One region of the Dyadobacter sp. HNCC25DJ186 genome, then DNA from elsewhere that is predicted to be linked to it. Evidence: riboswitches for the same ligand, from Rfam matches in the RefSeq annotation. Region 1 holds a riboswitch; each other region holds the start of a gene.

Evidence for each region. A riboswitch is a leader RNA that binds a small molecule or an ion and turns the genes downstream of it on or off. The one in region 1 is predicted to bind cobalamin.
Region 2: it holds a riboswitch for cobalamin, as region 1 does, so the genes downstream of both, AC1XUO_RS05630 (TonB-dependent receptor domain-containing protein) here and AC1XUO_RS16250 (hypothetical protein) in region 1, are expected to answer to the same signal.
Region 3: it holds a riboswitch for cobalamin, as region 1 does, so the genes downstream of both, AC1XUO_RS17785 (TonB-dependent receptor plug domain-containing protein) here and AC1XUO_RS16250 (hypothetical protein) in region 1, are expected to answer to the same signal.

What each region holds. Positions count from the first base shown of each region.
Region 1 covers NZ_JBXHAS010000005.1:66,550-74,481, forward strand. Annotated here, with positions in the region: gene AC1XUO_RS16240 (MBL fold metallo-hydrolase) at 1-409, opposite strand, end outside; gene AC1XUO_RS16245 (TonB-dependent receptor plug domain-containing protein) at 539-2,734, opposite strand; gene AC1XUO_RS16250 (hypothetical protein) at 2,802-3,434, opposite strand; cobalamin riboswitch at 3,573-3,860, opposite strand; gene AC1XUO_RS16255 (CocE/NonD family hydrolase) at 3,984-5,858, shown strand; gene AC1XUO_RS16260 (cobyrinic acid a,c-diamide synthase CobB) at 5,986-7,356, shown strand; gene AC1XUO_RS16265 (RpnC/YadD family protein) at 7,546-7,932, shown strand, end outside.
Region 2 covers NZ_JBXHAS010000002.1:168,872-176,803, reverse strand. Annotated here, with positions in the region: gene AC1XUO_RS05640 (ABC transporter permease subunit) at 21-1,418, opposite strand; gene AC1XUO_RS05635 (ABC transporter ATP-binding protein) at 1,419-2,126, opposite strand; gene AC1XUO_RS05630 (TonB-dependent receptor domain-containing protein) at 2,163-4,526, opposite strand; cobalamin riboswitch at 4,707-4,840, opposite strand; gene AC1XUO_RS05625 (methyltransferase, TIGR04325 family) at 5,046-5,834, opposite strand; gene AC1XUO_RS05620 (glycosyl transferase) at 6,016-7,002, shown strand; gene AC1XUO_RS05615 (sugar 3,4-ketoisomerase) at 7,020-7,424, shown strand; gene AC1XUO_RS05610 (glycosyltransferase family 2 protein) at 7,490-7,932, shown strand, end outside.
Region 3 covers NZ_JBXHAS010000005.1:397,837-405,768, forward strand. Annotated here, with positions in the region: gene AC1XUO_RS17760 (hypothetical protein) at 1-435, opposite strand, end outside; gene prfA (peptide chain release factor 1) at 639-1,712, shown strand; gene AC1XUO_RS17770 (thioredoxin family protein) at 1,929-2,489, opposite strand; gene AC1XUO_RS17775 (glyoxalase superfamily protein) at 2,626-2,988, shown strand; gene AC1XUO_RS17780 (DMT family transporter) at 3,023-3,985, opposite strand; cobalamin riboswitch at 4,079-4,281, shown strand; gene AC1XUO_RS17785 (TonB-dependent receptor plug domain-containing protein) at 4,340-6,265, shown strand; gene AC1XUO_RS17790 (DUF5074 domain-containing protein) at 6,337-7,407, shown strand; gene AC1XUO_RS17795 (tetratricopeptide repeat protein) at 7,497-7,932, opposite strand, start outside.

The DNA of each region.
Region 1 (7,932 bases):
TCTGCCAGTTGAAATAGTGGTTTTTTATAATTTCCAGACATTTTGGAAATGCATAAATAAACTTCGCAGTATCCTCAGGCGCATTGGTGATCATACCTGAAACATGATCAAGATGTGCGTGAGTAATAAGAAATCCTTTGATAAAACTTCTTGAAACCTGATCTGCCGTAGCAGCGAACGCGCCATTGGCAACTGCCACTTCAATTCCCTGACGAACCGTCCCACCATCCAGACAAACATAGGCCTGGGAATTTACAGGCGCGATCATGTATGCCGAAAGATTTCCTTCCGCGCCGCCGCCTTTTACACCAAGCGGCACCACATTAAACGCCGATTGCGCCTGACTAACTGAAACAATAATCAGGTATAAAATTGAAGTTAAAATCAGGTTGTAAATCCGTTGTCTCATGATGATTTGGATTAAGAGGTATTGTAAAAATAAAATCCTTCACCCTAAAAGTACGGATGAAGGATTTATATTATTGTTTATTTAAAACTCAATTCTACATTTTGGTAACCAAAAGTCAAATCTGAAACCTTAAAATGATACGGTATATCGCACGGATACGGCGCGGCCTGGTAAGTTGTAACCACGTTTTTCGTAATAATTCTCATCAGTTACATTATTTACTTTCAAAGCCAGTGTATGTTTTTGAGCGATTTTGAAAGCGGCTGTAAAATCAATAACCATGTATTTAGGATAATCAATAACCGGATTAATCGGATCAGTATAATCAATATCCATACGCGTTCCAATCGAACGACCTGATAAACGCAGACGCAGCCATTTCAAATTATCATATTCCAAACCGTAGTTGAACGTGTTTTTAGCTACATTTTGAATATCGCGGGTAACTTTTGATTCGTCTGTACCTACAATATCTTCTGTTGCTTTGAACATGGACGTTGCATTAACAAAAGCTCTTAACGAATACCTGTAATTGGATAACGCTCCAAAATCATACGTCACTTCTGTTTCCAAACCATTAATTTCTGCATTCGCCGCGTTGACAAAAGTCGCACGGGAAACGATCACATCTTTATTGGCAAGCGGCTCATTTACCGTTTTGATCACCTTGGCAATCCGGTTCGTTACCTTGGTTGAAAAATAAGTAACGTTTGCAGAAAGACCCGCCTTCGGTTTGTTAAAACTCAATCCCAGATCCCAGCTCAGGCTGCTTTCATTTTTCAGATCCGGATTCCCGGCCGTCACCGCAATTCTTCCTTTTGAATCACGCACTTCATTATATCCCGCCACGCTGTAAGCGTCCGTGGTCACAAAAGCGCGGCCGATTGTTCCTTTTACGCATAAAGTCGGAACCAGTTCATAACTTATGCCAAGACTTGGGCTCGTGAAGGGATTCGTTTTTTTACCCGATTTGTAGGTTGGCAAGAGTGCTGTTTCCTTTACATCAAAGGTAATATTGTCATAACGAACACCCGGCTGCACAGTCAAGCGACCGAAATTCAACATGGCTTGTGCAAAAAATGCAGAAGAAATTAATGCATAGGCTGGTTGCGTTGGCGCGCGTTCCGTTGTATCATTTGTCCAGCGGCGACTTTCAGTGGAAGAATTCAAATAATCATATCCAACAATTAAAGAATGGTTTCCAATCGACCAGACATCTTTTACCTGAATCCCTTTCCAATTATTTCCAAGTTCAGCAGAGCGGAAAGGCACAACAGGTTTGCCGGAAACATTGAGTGTATAATTTTTCGTATTTTCTTCCGAAGTAAACACCTTCAAGCTTGGACTATGATTCCCAATTTTCCCGGTAAGTGAAACATCAAAAGCTGCACGATCAACGTCTTTGGTACTGGCTTCTGTACTTCCCGAAGAAATTTCTCCCGGCGATTCTACATTTTTCGCCTGGAATTTATCACCACGGATATCAATTCTCCAATTGTCATTTAACTGGTAACCCAATCTCAAAGAACCTGTAAAATAATGAAGTTTCGTGTAAGGTCTCGTCGCGCCGTCCGCCAGTGTTTCATCAACATCCTGAACAGGTTGAGCCGTATAATTTTTCCGAACTGTATTATAATCAAAAGCATCCCTGAACAAATTCCATTTCCCAATCTTGTAATTTTTTGATCTTTCAAAATAAGAAAAGGACATATCGTAATCCAGCTTTTTGGTCAAATTGCCTCCTGCATTCAAGCCAGCCTGGTAAGACTGAAAGCTACCGTATTCCAGAAAACCGTTTCCTTTTGTGTCTCCTTTTGATCGTTGGGTAATAATGTTGATCACACCACCCATTGCCTGAGAACCATACAGTGATGAGGCTGGGCCTTTCAAAACTTCAATTCTTTCAACACCGTTCAGATTGATTTGAGACAAATTGGTTGCCCCTGCCGCACGTCCGTCAATCAGTAACAAAGTCCGCTGATTTAACCCTGAAAACTGAGGACGAAAACCACGGATACCGATACCCGATGATAAATTTGGATATTGAATTACATCCACTGCGGCCGTTTTCCGCACGATATCCGTCAGGTCATTGGACGGTGTCATTTCAATATCCTGACGCGTAATTATATCCAGTTTTTGCGGAATTTTTTCTTTCCGCGTTTCATAACGTGTTGCGGTTACGACCACAGGGTTCAAAATATTTTCTCTTGTAGAATCAGATAAAACCACTTCCTGCGCTTGCGCGGAGAAAGTGGCGGTCATGGCTAATAGACCTGCAAACGTGAGTTGATGAATGGTTGAGTGGTAAAAATTGCAATTCATTGGTATGGATATGTAAAAATAGATTTTTATCTGGGCGAGCCGAAAACAGAAAAAATGCGCTGGAAAATTAGTCCTGAAAAGCGCCGTATAGTGTGATCAATCCAATAATGATGGAGAAAGTCCCGACTACATAATTGATAATTTTCAAAACAGAATCCCGTTTTGCAGCAAATTTATTAATGGAGAAAGCGAAGAAATATCCATAAGCCGACATGGAGAAAATGATCCCGAAACTTTGTAGAATGATGATCCATACAGCCGTATAAGCATCACTTGCAGCCAAGGTTAATGCAACTGCACAAGCACCACCCGTTCCAGCCAGTCCATGTACCATACCCACCCAAAAAGATCGACTGAATTTTTGTTCTGTTACCGGTTGAGCTACCACATCAGGCTTTCTGAAATTCCGGCGAAAGGCAACAATTCCAAGCCAGATCATCAAAGGCCCGATTACCAATTCGACCTTTTCAGAAACATTCAGAGAGATTGTTGATTTCAATATCAAAACCAGACAAGCAAAGAGAATTAGCGTCAATGAATGCCCAAGCGCCCAGTGCGACGACCGCCAGATTAACTTCAAGCGATCTTTTGGTTTTTGATTTTTTTCAGTTGCCAAAACAGAAACCGCCGCCATATGATCCGGCTCAAAAGAATGCTGAACGCCCAGAAGAAGAGAATCGATAAGTAAATAATTGATCATTTCCTTTCACATAAGTTATTGAGAAAAACCCGTTTATCACATTACGGGCAACTTATGGAAAATACAATACGAAGCAACCTGACAACAAAATACCGCTGTCAAACCAGTAACCTCACGCCTTTTTTCCCGAAAGCATTCCGAATATGATGTTAAATGGCAGGTCTTCTGGCTCGTTCAGTCAAACAACGCCTTCCCGGGAAATTAATTTTGAATTTTGAGTGAGTGAATGATAGAATGTTGGAGCGCGCCAGATTTTGGCATTATCAACCATTCACTCATTCTATCATTCATCATTGCTCCCAGTGGCAAAAATGTTGTGACTTTTTAGTGAACTTACAGCAGCGGGTACTACTCCGGATTTTCACCGGATTCCCTTTTAAGTGTAAAGTAAATATTACTTCACACACCACTTAACGGCTGCAAACTTACTATTAAATTTTATAGATGATTAAATTAATTTGTAACCTTTTTAAAATCCGCCAATAACGACAAACTCAATTCTTCATGTAATTTTGTCGCGTCGACCGTTCGCGCTAAACTGCAAATCCAATGAAATACAGAATCCTCTACCTGCTCTTTTTATTAATTCCTCTGCTTTCAAACGCTCAAAATTCAGCAATGCCCGACACAGGTTGGGTAAGAAAAAATTATCAGAAAACGGAACAGTTTATTGAAATGCGGGATGGTGTGAAACTTTATACCGCCATTTACACACCACGCGATACTGATGAAAAATACCCGATTTTGATGCAACGGACGCCTTACTCCTGTCGCCCCTATGGTGTGAATAATTACCGTCCACGCATCGGTCCGAATAGCATTTTGATGAAAGAAAAATACATTTTTGTTTATCAGGACGCACGTGGCCGTTATAAAAGCGAAGGGAATTTCCGTGAAATGACACCGGCCATTGACAATAAAAAAACGAAACAGGATGTCGATGAATCCAGCGATACTTATGATACCATTGAATGGCTTTTGAAAAATACGGCTTCCAATGGCAAAGTGGGGATTTATGGAATTTCCTTTCCTGGTTATTATTCCTCGGCAGCCTTACCTGATGCACATCCGGCTTTGAAAGCAGTTTCCCCGCAAGCACCAATGTCAGATGAATTTCTAGGAGATGATTGTAACCATAACGGCGCATTTTTCCTGATGGATAATTTCGGATTTTACAGTCACTTTGATGGTCCGAAAAGTGCGAACGGAGAAAGTTACAAACCATTTTTCAATGCTGATTTCAGCGATGCTTATCAATATTTCCTTGATTTCGGTCCGTTAAAAAAAGCGAATACAAACGCTTATTTTTCTGACCCGAAAAGTGTCTGGCGACAAGTTACTTCTCACGATACTTATGACGAATTCTGGCAATCCAGAAATATCAAAAAACATTTGAACAATATTAAACCAGCGGTAATGGTTGTTGGTGGCTGGTTTGATGCGGAAGATTTGTACGGCGCTTTAAAAACGTATTCGGCGATCGAAAAACAATCACCAAACAATAATACGAGATTGGTTATGGGGCCATGGACACACGGCGGCTGGGCTTCTCCAAGCTGGAAATCGTTTGCAGATTATCAGTTTGGCGCAGATTTAAACCAATTCTACCAAAACGAAATCGAAACCAGATTTTTCAATTTTTATTTGAAAGATAAGGGAGAATTTAACCAGGCCGAAGCAACGGTTTTTGAAACGGGTTCTAACCAGTGGAGAAATTATGATGTTTGGCCGCCAAAAAACAGTCAGCCGGAAACATTTTATTTTCAATCCAAAGGAAAGCTTTCAGCTGAAAAACCAAAAGCAGCGAAAGCCGTTACCGAATACATTAGCGATCCTGCCAAACCTGTTCCGTATACCAACGAAATCAGCGGCGATCGAAATAATAAATACATGGCCGAAGATCAGCGTTTTGCGTCCCGCCGCCCGGATGTAATTTATTTCCAAACAGATTCATTAAGCTCAGACATGACTTTGACAGGAGAAATTACAGCAAATCTTTTTGTTTCAATTACCGGAACGGATGCTGATTTTGTTGTAAAAGTGATCGATGTATGGCCGGATAGTGTACCCGCACAAGTACAGCGCGGACAGCCGAAGCCAATGGACATGAGCGGTTACCAGCAAATGGTACGTGCAGAAGTATTCCGTGGAAAATTCCGTAACAGCTTCTCAAAACCGGAGCCATTCTTAAAAGATAAAGTTGAAAAAGTGTCGTTCAAATTAAATGAAATTGCACATACGTTTAAAAAAGGTCACCGCGTAATGGTACAAATCCAAAGCAGCTGGTTCCCCCTGGTTGATCGTAACCCACAAAAATTCATAAACATCTTCGAAGCCAACGAATCCGATTTCCAATCCGCCAAAATCACCGTCCACCACGACCTAAAAAACAGTAGCAACGTAATATTGCCTGTCCTGAAATAGGTAGTTAATAGGTTACACAGAGGGCCACAGAGTAAATAAGAGATACACAGAGTTTTTCTTGGTCTCCGAAACAAAACCTCTGTGTACCTCTTTTTAGCTCTGTAGTTCTCTGTGTAACCTTAAACGTATGCAAAGTTCTCATTTCCTCATTTCAGCTCCTTCCAGTAATTCCGGTAAGACCACCCTTACCCTCGGCCTTTTGCGGGCTTTGAAAAATAGAGGGTTAACGGTTCAACCTTTCAAATGCGGGCCGGATTATATTGATACACAACACCATACAACCGCATCAGGAAATCCAGGGATAAATCTGGATACTTTCATGGCTTCGGAGGCTCATGTCCGCGATATGTATAAACAGTATTCTGAGAAAGCCGATGTTTCAGTAACCGAAGGTGTTATGGGACTTTTTGATGGTGCCGATAAAATGAAGGGAAGCAGCGCGGCGATTGCTGAGTTACTGGATATTCCGGTGATCCTGGTCATTAATGGGAAGTCTATGGCTTATTCTGCTGCGCCTTTGCTTTATGGTTTTAAAAATTTCTATAAAGGAATTCGTGTTGTTGGCGCGATTTTCAACTTTGTTAGCACCACTTCGCATTACCGGTTTTTACAGGAAGCCTGTGAGGAAGTTGGTATTGAGGCGTTGGGATATTTGCCAAAAAATGATGTACTATCAATACCTTCCAGGCATCTGGGATTACACATTTCTGCTGAAACGGATTATGAAAGAATTATTGAAAAACTGGCTGAGGAGATTCCTAAAACGATAAATATTGATCGGTTACTGGAAATTTCTACGAGAGATATTCTTCCCAAAATAGAATCAAAAGCCATATCTCAAAATTCTGTTTCAGCAAAAAAATATAAAATAGCTATCGCCCGGGACGAAGCTTTTACTTTTACTTATCACCAAAATATTGAAGTACTTTCTTCTTTTGGGGAAGTCGCATTTTTCAGTCCGATTCATGATAAGGAACTTCCTGAAACGGACTTCCTGTACCTGCCTGGCGGTTATCCTGAATTGTTTTCAGATGCATTAAGCGCAAATAAATCAATGCTTGAAAGTATTCAATCGTATTGTTTAAATGGCGGATTAACTTTTGCGGAATGTGGCGGTTTGATGTATTTGGGGAATGAAATTATTACTTCCGAGGCCTTCAATTATTCAATGGCAGGCATTTTGGATTGCTCGACTTCTATGGAAAATTCTAAATTGACATTGGGTTATAGAACCATTCTTTGGAATGATCTGGAATTGAAAGGACATGAATTTCATTATTCCAGATTGGTGGAAAATGCTTTGCGTGCTGAATCTGTCATTATTAAAAATGCCAAAGGAATTGAGGTGGAAACGCAGCTTTTCCGAAAACTGAATACGTTTGCTTCTTATGTGCATTTGTATTGGGGAGAGCGATTTGAGTTTATTGAATACTTATTGAAGAATTTCGCGTCTAAAGGTTTCACGCAAAGTTACCCAATAAGGAATTTTGTTTCGTGATTAATAACTTTATGAAAGCTCTCTGCAGCAAAACCGTTACTGTAATGAATTTGAATTCATCGCAAAGCAGGTAAGCGGACGCCGCGCGGTTAAAACGCGAAGAACGCTAAGCTTTCTCTTTGCGGACTTTACGTTTTACCCTTTTTTGTTTTGCGTGAAAATACAACACACACAACTTAAAATCTAAAAATGAACAAAGACGACACACTATGGAAAGGCATACTCGAAAATATCTGTGATGATTTCCTAAAATTCTTCTTCGAAGATGCCGAAAAGCTATTCGATCTGGAAAGAGGTTTTCAATTTTTAGACAAAGAACTCGAACAACTTTTCCCAACCGAAGAAATCGAAGCGCCGAAGTTTGTAGATAAGCTTGTGAAAGTTTTTACCAAAACAGGAGAAGAAGACTGGATTTTAGTACACATTGAAGTGCAGGGATATGATGATAAGGATTTTGCCAAACGGATGTTTACCTATTTTTATCGCATCCTCGACAAGTATGGAAAGCCGGTAACAGCCATCGCCATATTCACAGATGCGAACAGGAAATTTCATCCCGGTGTTTACGAATACAAA
Region 2 (7,932 bases), on a different contig from region 1:
GGGGCGAATTTCCTTTGATGTTAAACAGTCATTTTTCGGCTGCTGAAAACCATCAGCACAATTGAGAAAAGCAACCATCCGGTCAGAATTAAAATAGACTGCGTGGCATTTCCCAGTCGCCAGCCGATACCAGGAGCCTGATAAGAAAATTGTGGAACGGTTTTCCAGAAATCATTTCCTGCAACGGTATTTTTCTGATAAAAATCATCCACGATTTCTCCGATTTTTCGCCTGTGATTTTCAGCCTTTCTGGTAAAATCATTGTGCGTGCTCATATCTGTGGCCGTTATCCGCATCGAAAAATCGCGGAAAGCCAGAAATGGAGACAACCATGCGCTGGCCAGCACAACATGATCCTGCAAACTTTCATTTTCATCCACAGCCTGATAGGCCTTGTCCATCACCAAACCGTCCGATTCCTCAAAAAATTCAATTGTGATTGGAATGAAAAAAACCGGTAGATCCTCGATTTTTTTGACGTTATACTTTGCCATTGTTTCTTGTAACAGCCTTTCACGTCGGATATCCTTATGCCCTTCATCTCCTACGCCGTACTGTTTTTCGTCAAAAGTCTTATTCTCAAATTCCAGGGAAGTGATTGAAGGATATATATTTTTTGAAATTTCCCCAACCAGCCGAGGCAGCAGGAAAACGCCGATCAGCCAAAATCCGGAAAGCAATATCAGCGATAAGGTAGAACTTTTAGTAAGCAATGAAACGCTGGTACCGATGGCCGTGATCATGATAGAAAATAAAGTGAGGCCAAGAATATAAAATCCGCAGGCAGGCAAAAGTCTGGCAAAACTGCCCTGGTCATTTTCTTTCCAAAGCAAAAACATAAATGCCAGTGTAATAAAAGCGATCATTGAAAGCACCAGCAGTAAACAGCCAAAAAATTTCCCGGCGAAAATCTGATAAGCGGTGGCCTTTGAACTTAATAAAAGTTTGATGGTGCCATTTTCCGATTCCTTAGAGAAGATATTATGCGTAATCAGAAAAATGAAAAGCGGTAAAATGAACTGTGCCAGATATCCAATGTTTAAAAACCCAAAACTCCCCAGTCCGGTCGCATCGCTGATTTCTTTGAATTTAACAACGCCCCTTTTATGCGGTTCCAGGTAAAACGAATTACCGGTATAATCTTCAATCCCGTTATCAACCATCGCCATATCGGCGGTAGGTTTGTAGGCATAAAAACCGAAATGAGCTCCTAAATGAGGGTTTTTATCACCCTGAGAAATGAACTGTTTGTAGGTCACCTCCTGTGACTCCCGGAGCAAACTACTGTGACTGACATAATTTGCATAACCGTTATAAAGTGCCAGAAACATCAGTGACAGTATCGCGCCAAGCATCCAGATAACCTTCGAAGTGCGGAAGAGCTCTTTTAATTCCTTTTCAATAAGTAAGCGTATCATCTAAACATTCTGTTTAACAATATCAATATACAAGCGCGTCAGGTCCGTATGGGAAACCTCCTTCGAAAGCAAATCATGTTTTAAAGATCCCTGATGCATAATGCCTATCCTGTTTCCAAGATTTTTTGCCATCAACAGATCGTGCGTTGCCATTAGCGTACTTACGCCCTGTTCACTCAGATGGGTAATAATCTGTGAAAATTCATTGCTGGCATGCGGATCAAGACCCGATGTTGGTTCGTCTAAAAACAAGGCTTTCGCTTTTTTAACAAGCGCAACAGCGATACCAACCTTTTGCCTCATGCCTTTAGAATAAGACGAAACGCGCTTATCAATCGCGGAACGCTGCAAGCCGGCGGTTTCCATAAACCGGATGAGTTCGGTTTTGGAATAATTATAGCCGGAAAGTCCACTGAAAAATTCCAGATTTTCCATGCCTGTAAGCGTACCGTAAAGATTAACCACCTCCGGAATGTAAGCAACCAGATCGCGCGTTGCGTGGTTGTTGACGGTAACCTCATTTCCGTCGATCAGTGCGCGGCCGCTGCTTGCAGGAATGAAACCCAGAAATATGTTAATAGTAGTTGATTTGCCCGCGCCGTTTGAACCCAGCAGACAGTAGATATCACCTTTTTTAATTTCAAGATTCAAATTATTCAGCGCTGTGTATGTTCCAAATTGTTTGGTTAAATTTTCAGCTTTAAGCATATTAAACAGGAGTTGTAAATATTTTTTGATCAGCTATCAAAACGAATAGCTAAAACTTAAACGGCCATTGATGGATGCCTGCGGAACCCAGTAATAAAGTCCGCTCCGGTACCAGGGCGTTGCAATAAGGTGTTTATTAAGTAAATTATTTACGATCAGATTGACTTTAAACTTTTTAATCTGGTAACCCATACCTCCGTCCAGTCGGAAAAAATCCGGAATTTCTTTGGGAGCAGCCGTTACATATCGCTCGCCACGGCCTGCCTGATACTGATAACCCAACGACACAGAGATTCCATCGAGGAAATCAGAAGGCAGCTCATAATTGATCCAGGTATTCTGGACATGTTTTACATACATGGGCGTACGCATACCAATGAGCGCAGTATTCACATCATGTTCCACTTTCGAGTCATTGTAAGCATAATTCACTACAATATTCAGCCCGTTGACAATTTCTCCTTTGATGTCAAGATCAATTCCTTTTGAACTTGTTTCTCCCACTTGAATACGATACAAAATGTTATCAGGATCAGTAGAAACAATGTTAGCTCTTTTAATTTTGTATAAAGCCAGCGTCGTATTCCACCGGCTGTCAAACCAGTTCTTTTTTATCCCGATCTCATGATTTACACCGGTCATCGGCTTGATAACATCGCCACTGACCGTCGCACCCGTCTGCGGAACAATCGTTCTGTCGTAAAGTAAATAAAACGATAGATTAGGCGTCAGGCTATAACTCAAACCGAGTCGAGGTGTAACGCTCTGATCCTCTGACTTTGTTACGACTTTTGACACGTTGTTATTTGTTTTAACAGCGGTAAATCTACCACCCAACGTCAGTCTCAGTTTGTTGCTAAAAAAAGCAAGTTCGTCAATGGCGTAAATAGAATAGTAGCTGATTTCCTGATTGGTATTCCCGTTATGTATTCCTCCGGGCGTGTGGTAGTCAGGAATTTGTGCACCAAGCTCGGGATTTGAAATGTCGATCGGATAATAAGTAAGCGTTGAAATTCCTGCATCATTGGTTTGGGTATCGTAGGAAACGTAACTATCTGCGATAAATTTTTTCTGATTTACATCGATACCAGCTAATATCTGGTGATCCATGCTGCCCGTTTTTACCCTTCCGTTCACAAACACCTGCTGGGAAAAAACAGTAGCGCGGTTCAGGTCATATTTGGGATTTCGCAGCAGGATATTGGGATTAGCAATGTTAACGCCGGTCACCCACATGTAAATTCCCTCCAACTGATTCCGCATAAAAGATCCACGCGCCGTTGCACTCCAATTTTTATTGAAACTGTGTGTAAAAGTCAAAAAACCGGTATGGTCAGATACCTTAAAAGGATCCAGGCTTTTTTCATTAATCGTGAAATCGTTGGGCAAACTCCCAAAACTGTTCGGCGCCATCACGATCGGGCTCATTAGCGCATAGCTGAATTTTTGTAACATGTATTCAACCGATACCGTTGTTTTATCACTGATCACATATTTGATCACCGGTGCGACGAGCAAGCGTTTATTAAAATCTGTGTTCACGAAAGAATTAGCGCGCATGGCCATCACATTCAGCCGGTATTGGAGCTTCCCTTTTTTATCCAGCAAACCGTCCAGATCAGCAGAAGCTCTGAAAAAATCCCAACTGCCAAGCATCGCGTTGATTGAATAATGTCGCCCACCGGTTGGTTGTTTGGTCATGACATTAAAAGTTCCGGCAGGATCGCCGATGTTATTCATAAATCCGGATGGGCCTTTGATAAACTCAACGCGGTCAATAATCGCGGCATCTTCAGGAACCGGGCCTCTATAAATTGGTGTCAGGTCGATGCCGTTCCGAAGCGTGGAAACCATCCCGCCGCGCATAAACATATACGGCCCCAGATTGTTTGAAACTTCCTGTCGGATCACCCCGCTCACATTCCGTGTCACGCCGTCGGTCATATTGAAAACCGCCTGGTCATACAACACTTCACTGCCGATTTCCTGAATATTTTGAGAAAGGTTGATCAGCGGACTCTGTAATCTGAGCGCGCTGGAAACTGTATTGAGATTATACTCTTTATAATATTTGGAAGAAATTTTCACTTCATCCAGATCCTGTCCGGCAGATTCCGACAGGGAAATTTCAACGAACGGACCAGAGTCTGAAATGTATAAAACCTGTGTTGCATAACCTAGATGACTTACTTTCAGTGCATCTATTTTCTGATCCGATTGTATCTCAAAAAGTCCGTTGGAATCAGTTATGCTTCCGGTAGATTCATTGATACTTACGCTGACTCCCGGTAAAGGCTGGCCGCTCGTCGTATCCCTGACTTTTCCCTTAATAACAAATTGACCATACACCTCAGAGAAAGATAAAACAGCAAGTAAAAAAAGGAAAAGTTTAATTTTCATTTATACACAAATAAATTATTTACAACTTTGATATTGAGTATGTTCAGATTTGTCATAATACATTGCCAAAAACGCGAACACAGGAGAGAAAATAAGGCAGGAAACAAATAATCAATAAACCAAAATGTACGTTCAGTACATATTTGAATGAAGAAATACCAAAACCTGACTAACTCCTGCGCGGAAGTATCATCATAAAAAGGTATCTGACTTATAACATTTTAAATGTTACTTACAGTTGCGCGACAGTCCGTGAATCACACACGGTTCCCCTTATTAGCAAAATCTTAATGAACAACAACGACACAAGAAACTTCTTACCGGACAAAAATAGGCTATTTATTCGAAATAATTAACTTAAATGCGATAACGAATGTTGGAGAGTTTTCTTGAACGAGTAACCGCTTAGAAAATTCCGTACCAATCACTTAAATAGGATTAAAAGAAGAATACATTTCCTGGTTTTTAGTCTTTTTAAGTTTTTTACAAATGAATTTTCCAGAACTTCTAATGGGGAATTTACTTTTTGACCAGAAAAAATCCTTTATCATATCCGGCTTTTACACCATCGATTTCAATATCCTGCTCGCCGGGAACATAGGACTCAAATTCAACCTTTACTTCGTAATCCGTAAAATGTTCAAGCAATTTTTTTTCGTTGAAAAACCAGGCCGGATACTCAGCCTTATAAATATCGGGCGGAACGATTTGAAGTGTCAACCGGTCCGGCTGGTCGTTTTTGATGAAAGATGTCCGATCGAAAAGAATGTATTTAAAATCGTAAGTTTTAATTTCATTAAGGAAATCATGCGGTTTTTCCAGATATTGAACAACACTGGAAAGCAATAAAATATCAGCCTTTGTGTCAGCCATACTTTCAGCGATATCAAAGTGAAATTTCAATACGTCGTCCTGAAACAGCTCTTGCCCGCACTTTACGTATTCCTTTTGCTCAACAACACTCCAGTGAATTTGCACCGAAGGAGGAATAATATCTCTTACCTGATAATAGGTACTTCCCAGCGAACCTCCGAAATCAATAATATTTAACTCCCCTCCACATTCGATAGCAGCGAACAGCAATGTTGAAATAATGGAGTACGGATAGAGTTTCTTGTCAAACAGCACGGAGTCACGCTCATATACCGCCTGACCATTCTTAATTTTCAGCAGTGAATCTTTTGTAATTTCCAGAATATTATCAGACTCATACCCGCCCGAACGCGCGACAAGCTCTTCCCAGCTCTTATAATTTCCGAACCAGCCATATCTATTTTTTTCCTTCTTTTTCAGCTTGAACAATGACATATCACCAAATTAAAGTGCAGCGCAAGTTAGGATTTTATTTATGTAGTAATATACTCATGCGGTTACAAAAATACCCGTCTAAAATTAAATTTTTGATTTGGTAAAATTTAAATAACTCCATAAATATTATTCAGTAATATTTGTGTTTACGTTATAACCCGCGTCTCTATTTTTTGATTACATGCAGAATTTTTGCACACTTTTCAATTCGTTATATCTTTCACGAGGTCTGGCGATGTATTATTCGTTATTAAAACAAACCTCTGATTTTCAACTATATATATTTGCTTTCGACGAGCAAAGCCGTGAAATATTAACGCGCCTGAATCTTTCCAATGTTATCGTCATTTCTTTGGAAGAATTTGAAACGCAGGAATTGCTTTCTGTAAAAGAAGGTCGCACACAGGGTGAATATTGCTGGACATGTACGTCGTCTACGGTCTGGCACTGTATCCACAAGTATGAGCTAGACCATTGTACTTATCTTGACGCAGATTTATTGTTTTTCTCTGATCCAAAAGTTTTAACCGATGAGATGGGAGATAATGCTGTTCTGATTACGAGCCACCGGTATAGTCAGGAATATGATCAGTCTGAATTAAGTGGCATTTACTGTGTCCAGTTCGTCACTTTTAAAAATACCGAAGCTGGCCTAAAAGTACTCGACTGGTGGAGACAAGCCTGTCTGGATTGGTGTTTCAACCGGTTCGAAGACGGAAAATTTGGTGATCAAAAGTATCTGGATGACTGGACTACACGCTTCGAAGGTGTTCACGTTTTGCAGCATATCGGAGGAGGTGTCGCTCCCTGGAATTCAAAGGATTATGACTATGAAAGCGTTGCTGGCAGGACTTGGATTTCAAACGCACAATCACCAAAGGTTCCTCTTGTTTTTTATCATTTTCACGATTTCAGATACTGCGAGAATTATAGTTTCAGGCTTACCGCAGAGCAGTATTTTTTAAAGGAAGGAGTAATTAACTCAGCGTATGTGCCGTATGCAAGAGCACTTGAAGCGGCAGAGCAGCAGATAAAACAGATAGATAATCGTGCGGTTCTTCACGAAAATCCATTGCCTTTAAAATGGATAAAAATCAGTCTGACGCGACGAACCAGATTCCTGCTGACCGGTTCTTATAAAAACTACTTTAAACGAAGCAAATTATAACCCAAACTTTACATTCGGTGGCTCAGATACTTAACTTGAAAACCTTCACAGATACACGCGGAAACCTGACGGTGATCGAGCGCGTTATTCCGTTTGAGATCAAGCGCATTTTTTACATATACGGCGTTGATGATTCAGTACGTGGCGGACATCGGCATAAAAAAACGGTGCAGGCAGCGATTTGTTTGAGGGGGAGCTGTAAAATTTACAACCATACCGGCTTGGAAAAGCAGGAGTTCATTCTGAATTCGGCGGATCAGTGTCTGATTTTACAACCAACGGATTGGCATCAAATGTATGAATTTACAGACGATGCGATTTTAATGGTGCTCGCTTCGGAATTTTTTGATGCTGACGATTACATCTACGAGTCGTATGTGGGCGATCCTTTATTGACTCGTGAACCCAGGCTTACGATTTAGAAAAATATGGTAGAAGCTGACCTGACATACAATTTTGGCTGAATTTGCGCGCCTCTTTTTTGAATATGAATTCCAATTTACCAAAAATTACGATCGTAACGCCTTCCTTCAATCAGGGGAAATATCTGGAAGAAACCATTCTTTCAGTGCTCAAACAGGAATATCCGAATCTGGAATATATCATAATCGATGGCGGCAGCACGGATGAGTCTCTGAACATCATTAAAAAATATGAGAAACAGCTGGCTTACTGGATCAGTGAAAAGGATGAAGGTTTATATCATGGAATACAAAAAGGCTTCGAAAAATCTTCCGGAGAAATTATGGCCTGGATCAATGCGGATGATATGTACCACAAAAAAAGTCTTTTCAAAGCGGCGGAAATATTTTCAAAATTTAAGCACGTGCAATGGATCATGGGCAGCAACACTTATTTTGATGAAGGCGGGCATCCTTTTATTTATGATCATCAGCCGTATTCGCAGTGCTGGTCTTCAAGCCGTTTACG
Region 3 (7,932 bases), 330 kb from region 1:
CACCGTGGTATCGTCCAGCGGCTGAACGTTATCACTTAGTGACGCATTGCTCTTCGCACTGTACAAATAAGCTTGCAAAAGCTCCTGTTCTTTTTTGTTGAGATTTATATTGCTGGTGTCCGTGGCACTTAAAAGTGATATTTTTACACCATATTCTTTTTCCAAAGCACCGATTATCGCTACTTTGGAAGGGTCTGCACAGAGTTCGGAAGCATTTTCCGGATTTTTAGCCAACGCTTCCAGAAGAGATTTTTGAGACAATTTGGAAATCTTTTTGCCCCATTCATCCACAGTATAAATTAGCTGTGTATTGGTGACACGGACGATTTTTGAAGCTTTAATTTCAGTTGCCAGCTCTTTTGTATTATCCAGGCGTTTGTTGTTGCAGCTGTAAAAGCACAAACTTAAAGCGATACAGAATATAATTCGGTTCATTAGTTATTATAGTAAGTTATGGCGGCAAGTAAAACTTTGGCTTCAAATCTGAGAATGCTAATAGCTTTTTCCCGCATATTTAATCAACATCATTTACAACTTTGTAATTCAAAACAGACAACGAACGTACGAAAAACATTCTTCAACCTAAAATGCGTATCTTTGTCGCCCGAATATGCAATGCCAAAAGACATTAACGCGATATGCTAGATAAATTAGAAGCCATAAAAGAACGTTTCGAAGAAGTTTCGCAACAAATTATACAACCTGAAATCGTTTCCGATTCAAATAAATATTCCAAGTTAAGCAAGGAATATAAGGATTTGGGCAAGATCGTAGAGCAATACGAAATCTACCAAAAACTACAAAAAGACATCGCCGGCACGAAAGAAATGATCGCTACGGAAAAAGACGAAGAACTTCGTCAGATGGCAAAAGAAGAGTTGGATGAATTGCTTCCAAAAATGGAAGAAATGGATCTGATCATTAAAGAGTTGCTGATTCCAAAAGATCCGAACGACAGTCGTAACATTATTCTCGAAGTAAGAGGTGGAACAGGCGGTGACGAAGCTTCTATTTTTGCAGGAGATTTGTTCCGGATGTATCAGCGTTTCTTTGAAAAAATGGGATGGAGAGCGTCCATTATGGATTTTACAGAAGGAACAAATGGTGGATATAAGGAGATTATCTGTAAAGTTGAAGGCGATGATGTATATGGAAAAATGAAATTTGAATCCGGCGTTCACCGTGTTCAGCGCGTTCCGCAAACAGAATCGCAGGGAAGAATTCATACTTCTGCGGCATCGGTTGCAGTATTGCCGGAAGCGGAAGAAGTCGATGTTCAGATCAATATGAACGACGTTCGGATTGATACCTTCATGTCGTCCGGTGCTGGTGGACAGTCAGTTAACACAACATATTCGGCGGTGCGTCTAACACACATTCCGTCTGGATTGGTTGTTAGCTGCCAGGATGAACGTTCTCAATTAAAAAATAAAGAAAGAGCTTTGGGTGTTTTACGCTCTCGTCTTTATGAGATCAAATTAAAAGAGCATAATGACGCGGTAAGTTCACAAAGAAAATCCATGGTCGGCAGCGGAGACAGGTCGGACAAAATCCGTACCTATAACTATCCGCAAAGCCGTATCACAGATCACCGTATCGGTTACACCGTGTATAATTTGCCGGCAGTAATGGAAGGTGATATCGCTGAGTTCATCGAGCGTCTGCGTATTGCTGAAAATGCAGAAAGAATGCAGGAAGGCGATTCGTATTAATTTTAAAATTATTCAGACCTCATTGGAGCACGTTGATTTTGATTATTTTTTCTCTCATATCAGGCGACTCCGAAGAAGTCAAGATCTGAGTGGTGTCCACTATTTTCTATAAACAGGATATCCCGATGGGATGAGTCCGCGACTTGATTTTTCAGATAAACATAAAAATGGGCAGATGATTTCGATCGTCTGCCCATTTACTTTTCTCAATTAATTTTACTTACCGGTATAAATCTGCCTGTAAGTCTTTGCTTTATAATCTTCGAATGATTCTTTTTTGTGAAAATTATCACCAAAAAAAGTTATCACCTCATGGAATTCCTTCGCTTTCATATACCCTGGCAATGGCTGGATCATTTGAAACTTGTCATCCAGAAAAACAGTCGTCGGATAACTTGGCTGATTATTTGTCAAAGCCAGCGCAATCTGATGGACACCTTTTTTTCCCTGAGGCATAAATTCAAACTTCTGATCGCCAATCGTTATTGGTTCGGTTTGTTCTGCGTCTAATTTTACGGCGTAGAATTTTTTATTGATATACTCGATCACTTCTGCATTTTTGTAAGTTTCCCGATCCATCACTTTACACCAGCCACACCAGTCTGTATAAATATCAACCAATATTTTCCTGGGTTCCTTTTGATTCCTGGCATAAGCCTGCTCAATCGTCAGCCATTGAATTTCATTCGCCATTTCAGCGGTCCGCTCGGTGCGAAAGGCGGTTAATCCTGTTATTGAAACACAGAAAAAAATAATTGAGTAAGTCAGTCGTTTCATTATCGATCAGGTGCGTTCAGGTATAAAACGAATATTCTATATAAATAATTTTTTCGTCCGCATTTTTGAGCGAATTTAAAATAAATTACGGTTCCCGTTTAAGCCAATACCTAAATCCAATTAATTCCGAAAATTTATGGAAGCAAGTAAAGTTATTCCACTAATACGAATTTTTGATGAAGCCAAAGCTTCGGAGTTTTACGTGGATTGGCTCGGCTTTACTATTGACTGGACGCATCGGTTTGGTGATAATTTTCCGCTCTATCTTCAGGTATCAAGGGATGGAATAGTCCTGCATTTGACAGAACATCATGGTGATTGCACACCTGGCAGCAAAGTTTTTATTGAATGTACCGGACTGGCAGAATTTCACCAGGAATTACTGGAAATGAACTACCGGTTCAATCGTCCCGGATTGGAGGATGCACCGTGGAATGCAAAAACGATGGAAGTTATTGATCCGTTTGGAAATAAATTGCTTTTCAACGAATCGAAATGATAAATTTTTCAAGCCACGAATGCACGAATTTCCACTAATCATTCGTGAAAATTTGTGTATTCGTGGCGGGTTTATTTTTTGTTTTATCCTTTGAAAGCGAAACCAGCAAGCCTCCGCCAATAATTAACAGCATACCGATGATCATAGGAATGGTAGGAATTGCTTCTCCCAGCCAAAGCCCAAAAAACAAGGCGAACAAAATATTGGAATAACCTACTGCCGCTATCCGGCCGGCTTTGTCGAAAGTGAATGATTGTGTCATCATAATTTGTCCGATCATCGCTGTGATTCCCAAAGCAAGAAATCCCAACCAATGCGCCAATGTAGACGGCCATCGGAAAGTACCAATCAGAAAATCCAGGCCTTCGTGTGGAAAATAGGTCCCGATAATCATGGAGAAAATAGGTAGTACTATACCGCTGAGCATAAATGATAAAACAATTGCCCGCGTATCATAGACCTGTCCGAGCTGGCGAATGGCCAGATAAGCAACAGCGGTCAGCAGTGCGTTTCCCAAACCGATAATATGATTTCTCCAAGACATCGATAAATCGGGCCGGAATACAAATAATATCCCACCAAAACCAAGCAAGATCGCTATCCACTCTTTTGTCCTCAATTTTTCTCCAAGAAAGAGCCACGAAAGAAAGGCGAGAAAAATCGGATAGGTATACTGGTAAGTCGACGCCCTTCCCAGACCAAGTGTTTTGATGGCATAAAAAAGTAGGTACAGAGAAAGCGTTCCGACTACGCCTCTGAATATCAGCAGGCGGAGTTTTCCACCTTTTTGGATCATTGGCCGTTGCAAAATACTGGCGCCAATGAATAATACGCCGATTATATTTCTGAAAAATACGAGTTGAACAATATGAAAATCTTTGCTCAGCCATTTTGAAATAGCTGACATCAGCGCGAAGAAAAAGGAAGCACCCAGCATCAAAAGAATCCCTTTTTGTGGTGCGGAAATTACTAAACGATTTGCGGTGCGGGTCAACAAGATGATCAAAATTTTGTACAAAGATAAGACATCCAAATTTGTAAGGCGACTTTTACTTCATGCCAAGAGTGTGTTCGCGCCGCATTAATTACTTACCTTTGTAAAGTTTTTGGTGCCAGAAGTTAGTTAACCGCTACGGAACGGCTTAAAAGGGAATCCCGCGAAAAACGGGAGCTGTCCCCGCAACTGTGAGTTTTTAAAAAAAATTGATCTGAATCTGCACTACCACTGTTCAAACGGGAAGGTATTTGATCAATAAAACGAGCCAGGAGACCTGCCAGAAATAATTCAACGTTTTGATTTTCGGAGGAAAAATCACAAAACTGTTTGTTATGATTTATTTATACTTTTCAGGTGTTTGACAGACAAAATTTTCGTTGTCTGTTTCTTGCAACGCTGTCGTTTTTGGCAGTGAATGAGAATGCTGTTGCCCAAAATGACTCGATTTCTTTGTCGCCAATGACTGTATATGGCTTCGCGCCGGAAAGGTTTATGAGCGGATTAAAAATTCAAAAGATTGATTCGATCACGCTTGAACAATTTCGTTTCAGGAATATCGCTGACTTACTTTCTTTAAATACGGCAGTCATTTTTAAAAATTACGGCCCGGGACAATTATCCACGGTTGCATTCCGGGGAACATCACCTAACCATACCGCTGTACTTTGGAATGGACTAAATATCAATCTTCCAACGTTAGGACAAACTGATTTTTCAACCATCCCAGTCGCAGGATTTGACCAATTATCCGTTCAGTATGGCGCTTCGGCAAGCGTGGTCGGAACCGATGCTGTTGGTGGAAGTATTCTGCTGGGAAGTTTGAAACCTCAGGCAGGTTTACAGGTTATGATTGGACGGCAACAGGAAAGTTTTCGCAACAGTCAGACACAGGCGACGATTAAGTATGGAACACGCCTTAATAACAACTGGAATTTTTCAGGAAAAACGGCTGCCTACGATGGAAGCATGAATAATGATTATCGCCATCCTGAGCGGAACGGTGAAGCAATAAGTCCTGCTACAACTTTCCAAAAGGGTTTGGTTCAGGATTTATTTTTTACAAAAAACGAACATGAATTGTCTGGGCACGTCTGGGTAACGGATAATAAACTGACCACAAATCCTGAAAACCTTGCCGGGCGACAAATGACTAGAATCAAATCGTCCAGATCGATGCTTCGTTATCAATTTGAAGGGTGGACGGTGCGAACTTCCTGGATACGGGATATTATTGATTATGCCGTCGGTGATTATTCAAAACTGGATCATGCTGTCACGGACCGCTATGGAGTTCGTGCGGAACGCACATTTGATTGGAAAATCGGAAAGTCAGGCAACACCTTTCAAATACAGACAGGCGGAGAATTTACGCATTATAAAACACAAGTTGAAAACTACGAGCGGCCTGTAATCACAGAAAATCGCGGTGATGTTTTTGTATTGACACGTTGGCAGGCAACTTCGCAACTGTTGATTTCCGCTAATCTGAGACAGGCATTTGTAACCGGTTACAATCCACCGTTCACGCCATCCCTGGGAGCGGAATATCGGCTTACACAAAACCGTCCTTACACCATAAAATTAAGAGGTTCGCTTGGCAGAAGTTATCGCGTTCCAACGTTAAACGAGCGTTATTGGAAGGATTTGGGAAATCCGGATATCAAACCTGAAAACGGATTTAATAAAGAACTCGGTGCAGAAGCGGTTTATGCTTTTAATAAAAATCAAAGCTTTTCCGCAAATTTAAGTGTTTATCACAACCGGATTGACAACTGGCTTTATTGGAATCCGACAAGCAATTTTCGTGTCGAGAATTTACAATTAGTCATAGCCCGTGGTATTGAAGCGCAATTTGGCTGGAAAGGAACTTGGGAGTATTGGAAATTTGGAAGTACAGTGAACTACATGCTGACAAATACTTCACAGGAAAAAATTTACGATGCTTATGCCTCTGATATCGTCGGCAAGCAGTTACCACATATTCCTTTGCATGGTGGGAACGTTACTATGTTCATGCAATACAAAAATCTTCGCCTGACAAATCAGCTTCAAATCATCTCTAAAAGGTTTACAACCGCTGACCATAGCCAATCCGCGCCCGCTTATTTACTTGAAAATTTTATCCTTGAAACCAACTTTGACGGGCCGCATTTCGGAGCTTCTTTTCAAGTAAGAATTAATAACATTTATAATACTTTTTACCAAACCATTAACGGAAATCCTATGCCTGGCCGTAATTTTGCTGTCAGCTTATTACTTTCTGCAAAAACAACCCGATGATATCGGACGACTTTTTATTCCAATAATTAACGCTAACAAAACATTTTAACGACTACTTTAATACCAAAACAATGAAAAAACCACTTAGCAGCATTTTAACCGTAACACTTATATCGGCCATTGCGTGGTCTTGTAACCAAAGTGATCCGGCACCTGAAGGGACTTATGTTCAAGGCGTTTTTGTAATCAATGAAGGTAATTTTTCTCAAAACAATGGCAATATATCTTTCCTTACACGAGAAAAAAATATTGCAGATTCTGATATATTTTCAATCGTAAACGGGAGCACGCTGAAAGGCGGTATGCAGGGATATGCCGTTGCTGGCGATCACGGGATAATTTTGGTTGACAACTCTAATCCCGGATCTGACAAGGTAGAAATTGTTGATGCAAATAAATTTACAACGACAGGCTCAATTGGTGCGCCTGACATCGAAAATCCTCGTGAAGTTGTTGCCATTGGAAGCACAAAAGCTTATGTGACAAACTGGGGTACTTTAAATTCAAATTCTACTTATCCGGCAGGATATATTGCAGTAATCGATCTTGCTACGAAAAAAGTGGTTAAAAAAATCACTACGGATAAAGGTCCTGAAAATATGGTTTTGCATACCAACAAAGTATTTGTTGGTAATTATGATTACGCTGAGGGTAAAAATCTTACGGTCATCAATACAACTTCTGATGAGGTTATCAATGCTATCCCTTTCACTGACGAACCAAATCCAATCGGAGTGGATGCAAATGGCAAATTGTGGGTACAGGCCGGACTTGATCTGATTCGTGTAAATCCGGATACTTATGAAAAAGAAGCTACGATAAAAATCAGTACTGATATGTCTAAATCGGCTATGAATTTTGCGATGAGTCCTGATCTTAGAACAATCTATTTCGTCCTTGGTGATTTTACTCGTGGAGATACTTACAAGTTTCAAATCACCGACACTGCCGTTAATCTGGCTACACCTTTCGCCAGAAGAATGTTTTCAGGTTTAGCAGTTGATCCAAGACAAGGTTTGATTTATGCTGGTGTAACACCTTCTTATACACAATCCGGATATGCGCTTCGTTACCGCACAGACGGAACTCTGGTTGATTCTGTAAAAGTGGGTATCGCCCCAACTGGTTTCTATTTCAAATAGTTTCGTTTCTCATTTCTGTACGCAAAAAAGAGGTCAGGTTTTAAAAACCTGACCTCTTTGGCTACTTGCTAACTTGACTATCTACTATCTTATTTGAAAAACCCCTGCGGATCAGGAAGTTTTGCTTTTAATAATTCTACGAATTCAAAATTGATCTGATTAAAATCCAGATTTCTTCCTTTGTGAAGATGCTCCCAGGATTTTTCAGGTTCATTCCGGTTGAAATGCACCAGGGCCAAATTATATTGACCCAAGGCATAAGTGGAATCCAGCGCAACTGCGTCTTCCAATAATCTATAAGCCTCATCCAACTCTTCCTGTCCCTTATTCATCGCATAAAGTTTCAGGTCAACCGTCGAAAGATCAACTAACAATGGCACGTTATTGGACTGAAGATTTACACCACGGCTGAGCATACGTTTTGCATCCACCCAATTTTCTCTTTGATAACACACCACGCCCAATCCCCAATACGCTTCGACATTTTTGTCATTTAACAGATGGGCAAGATTGAAACGATAACAG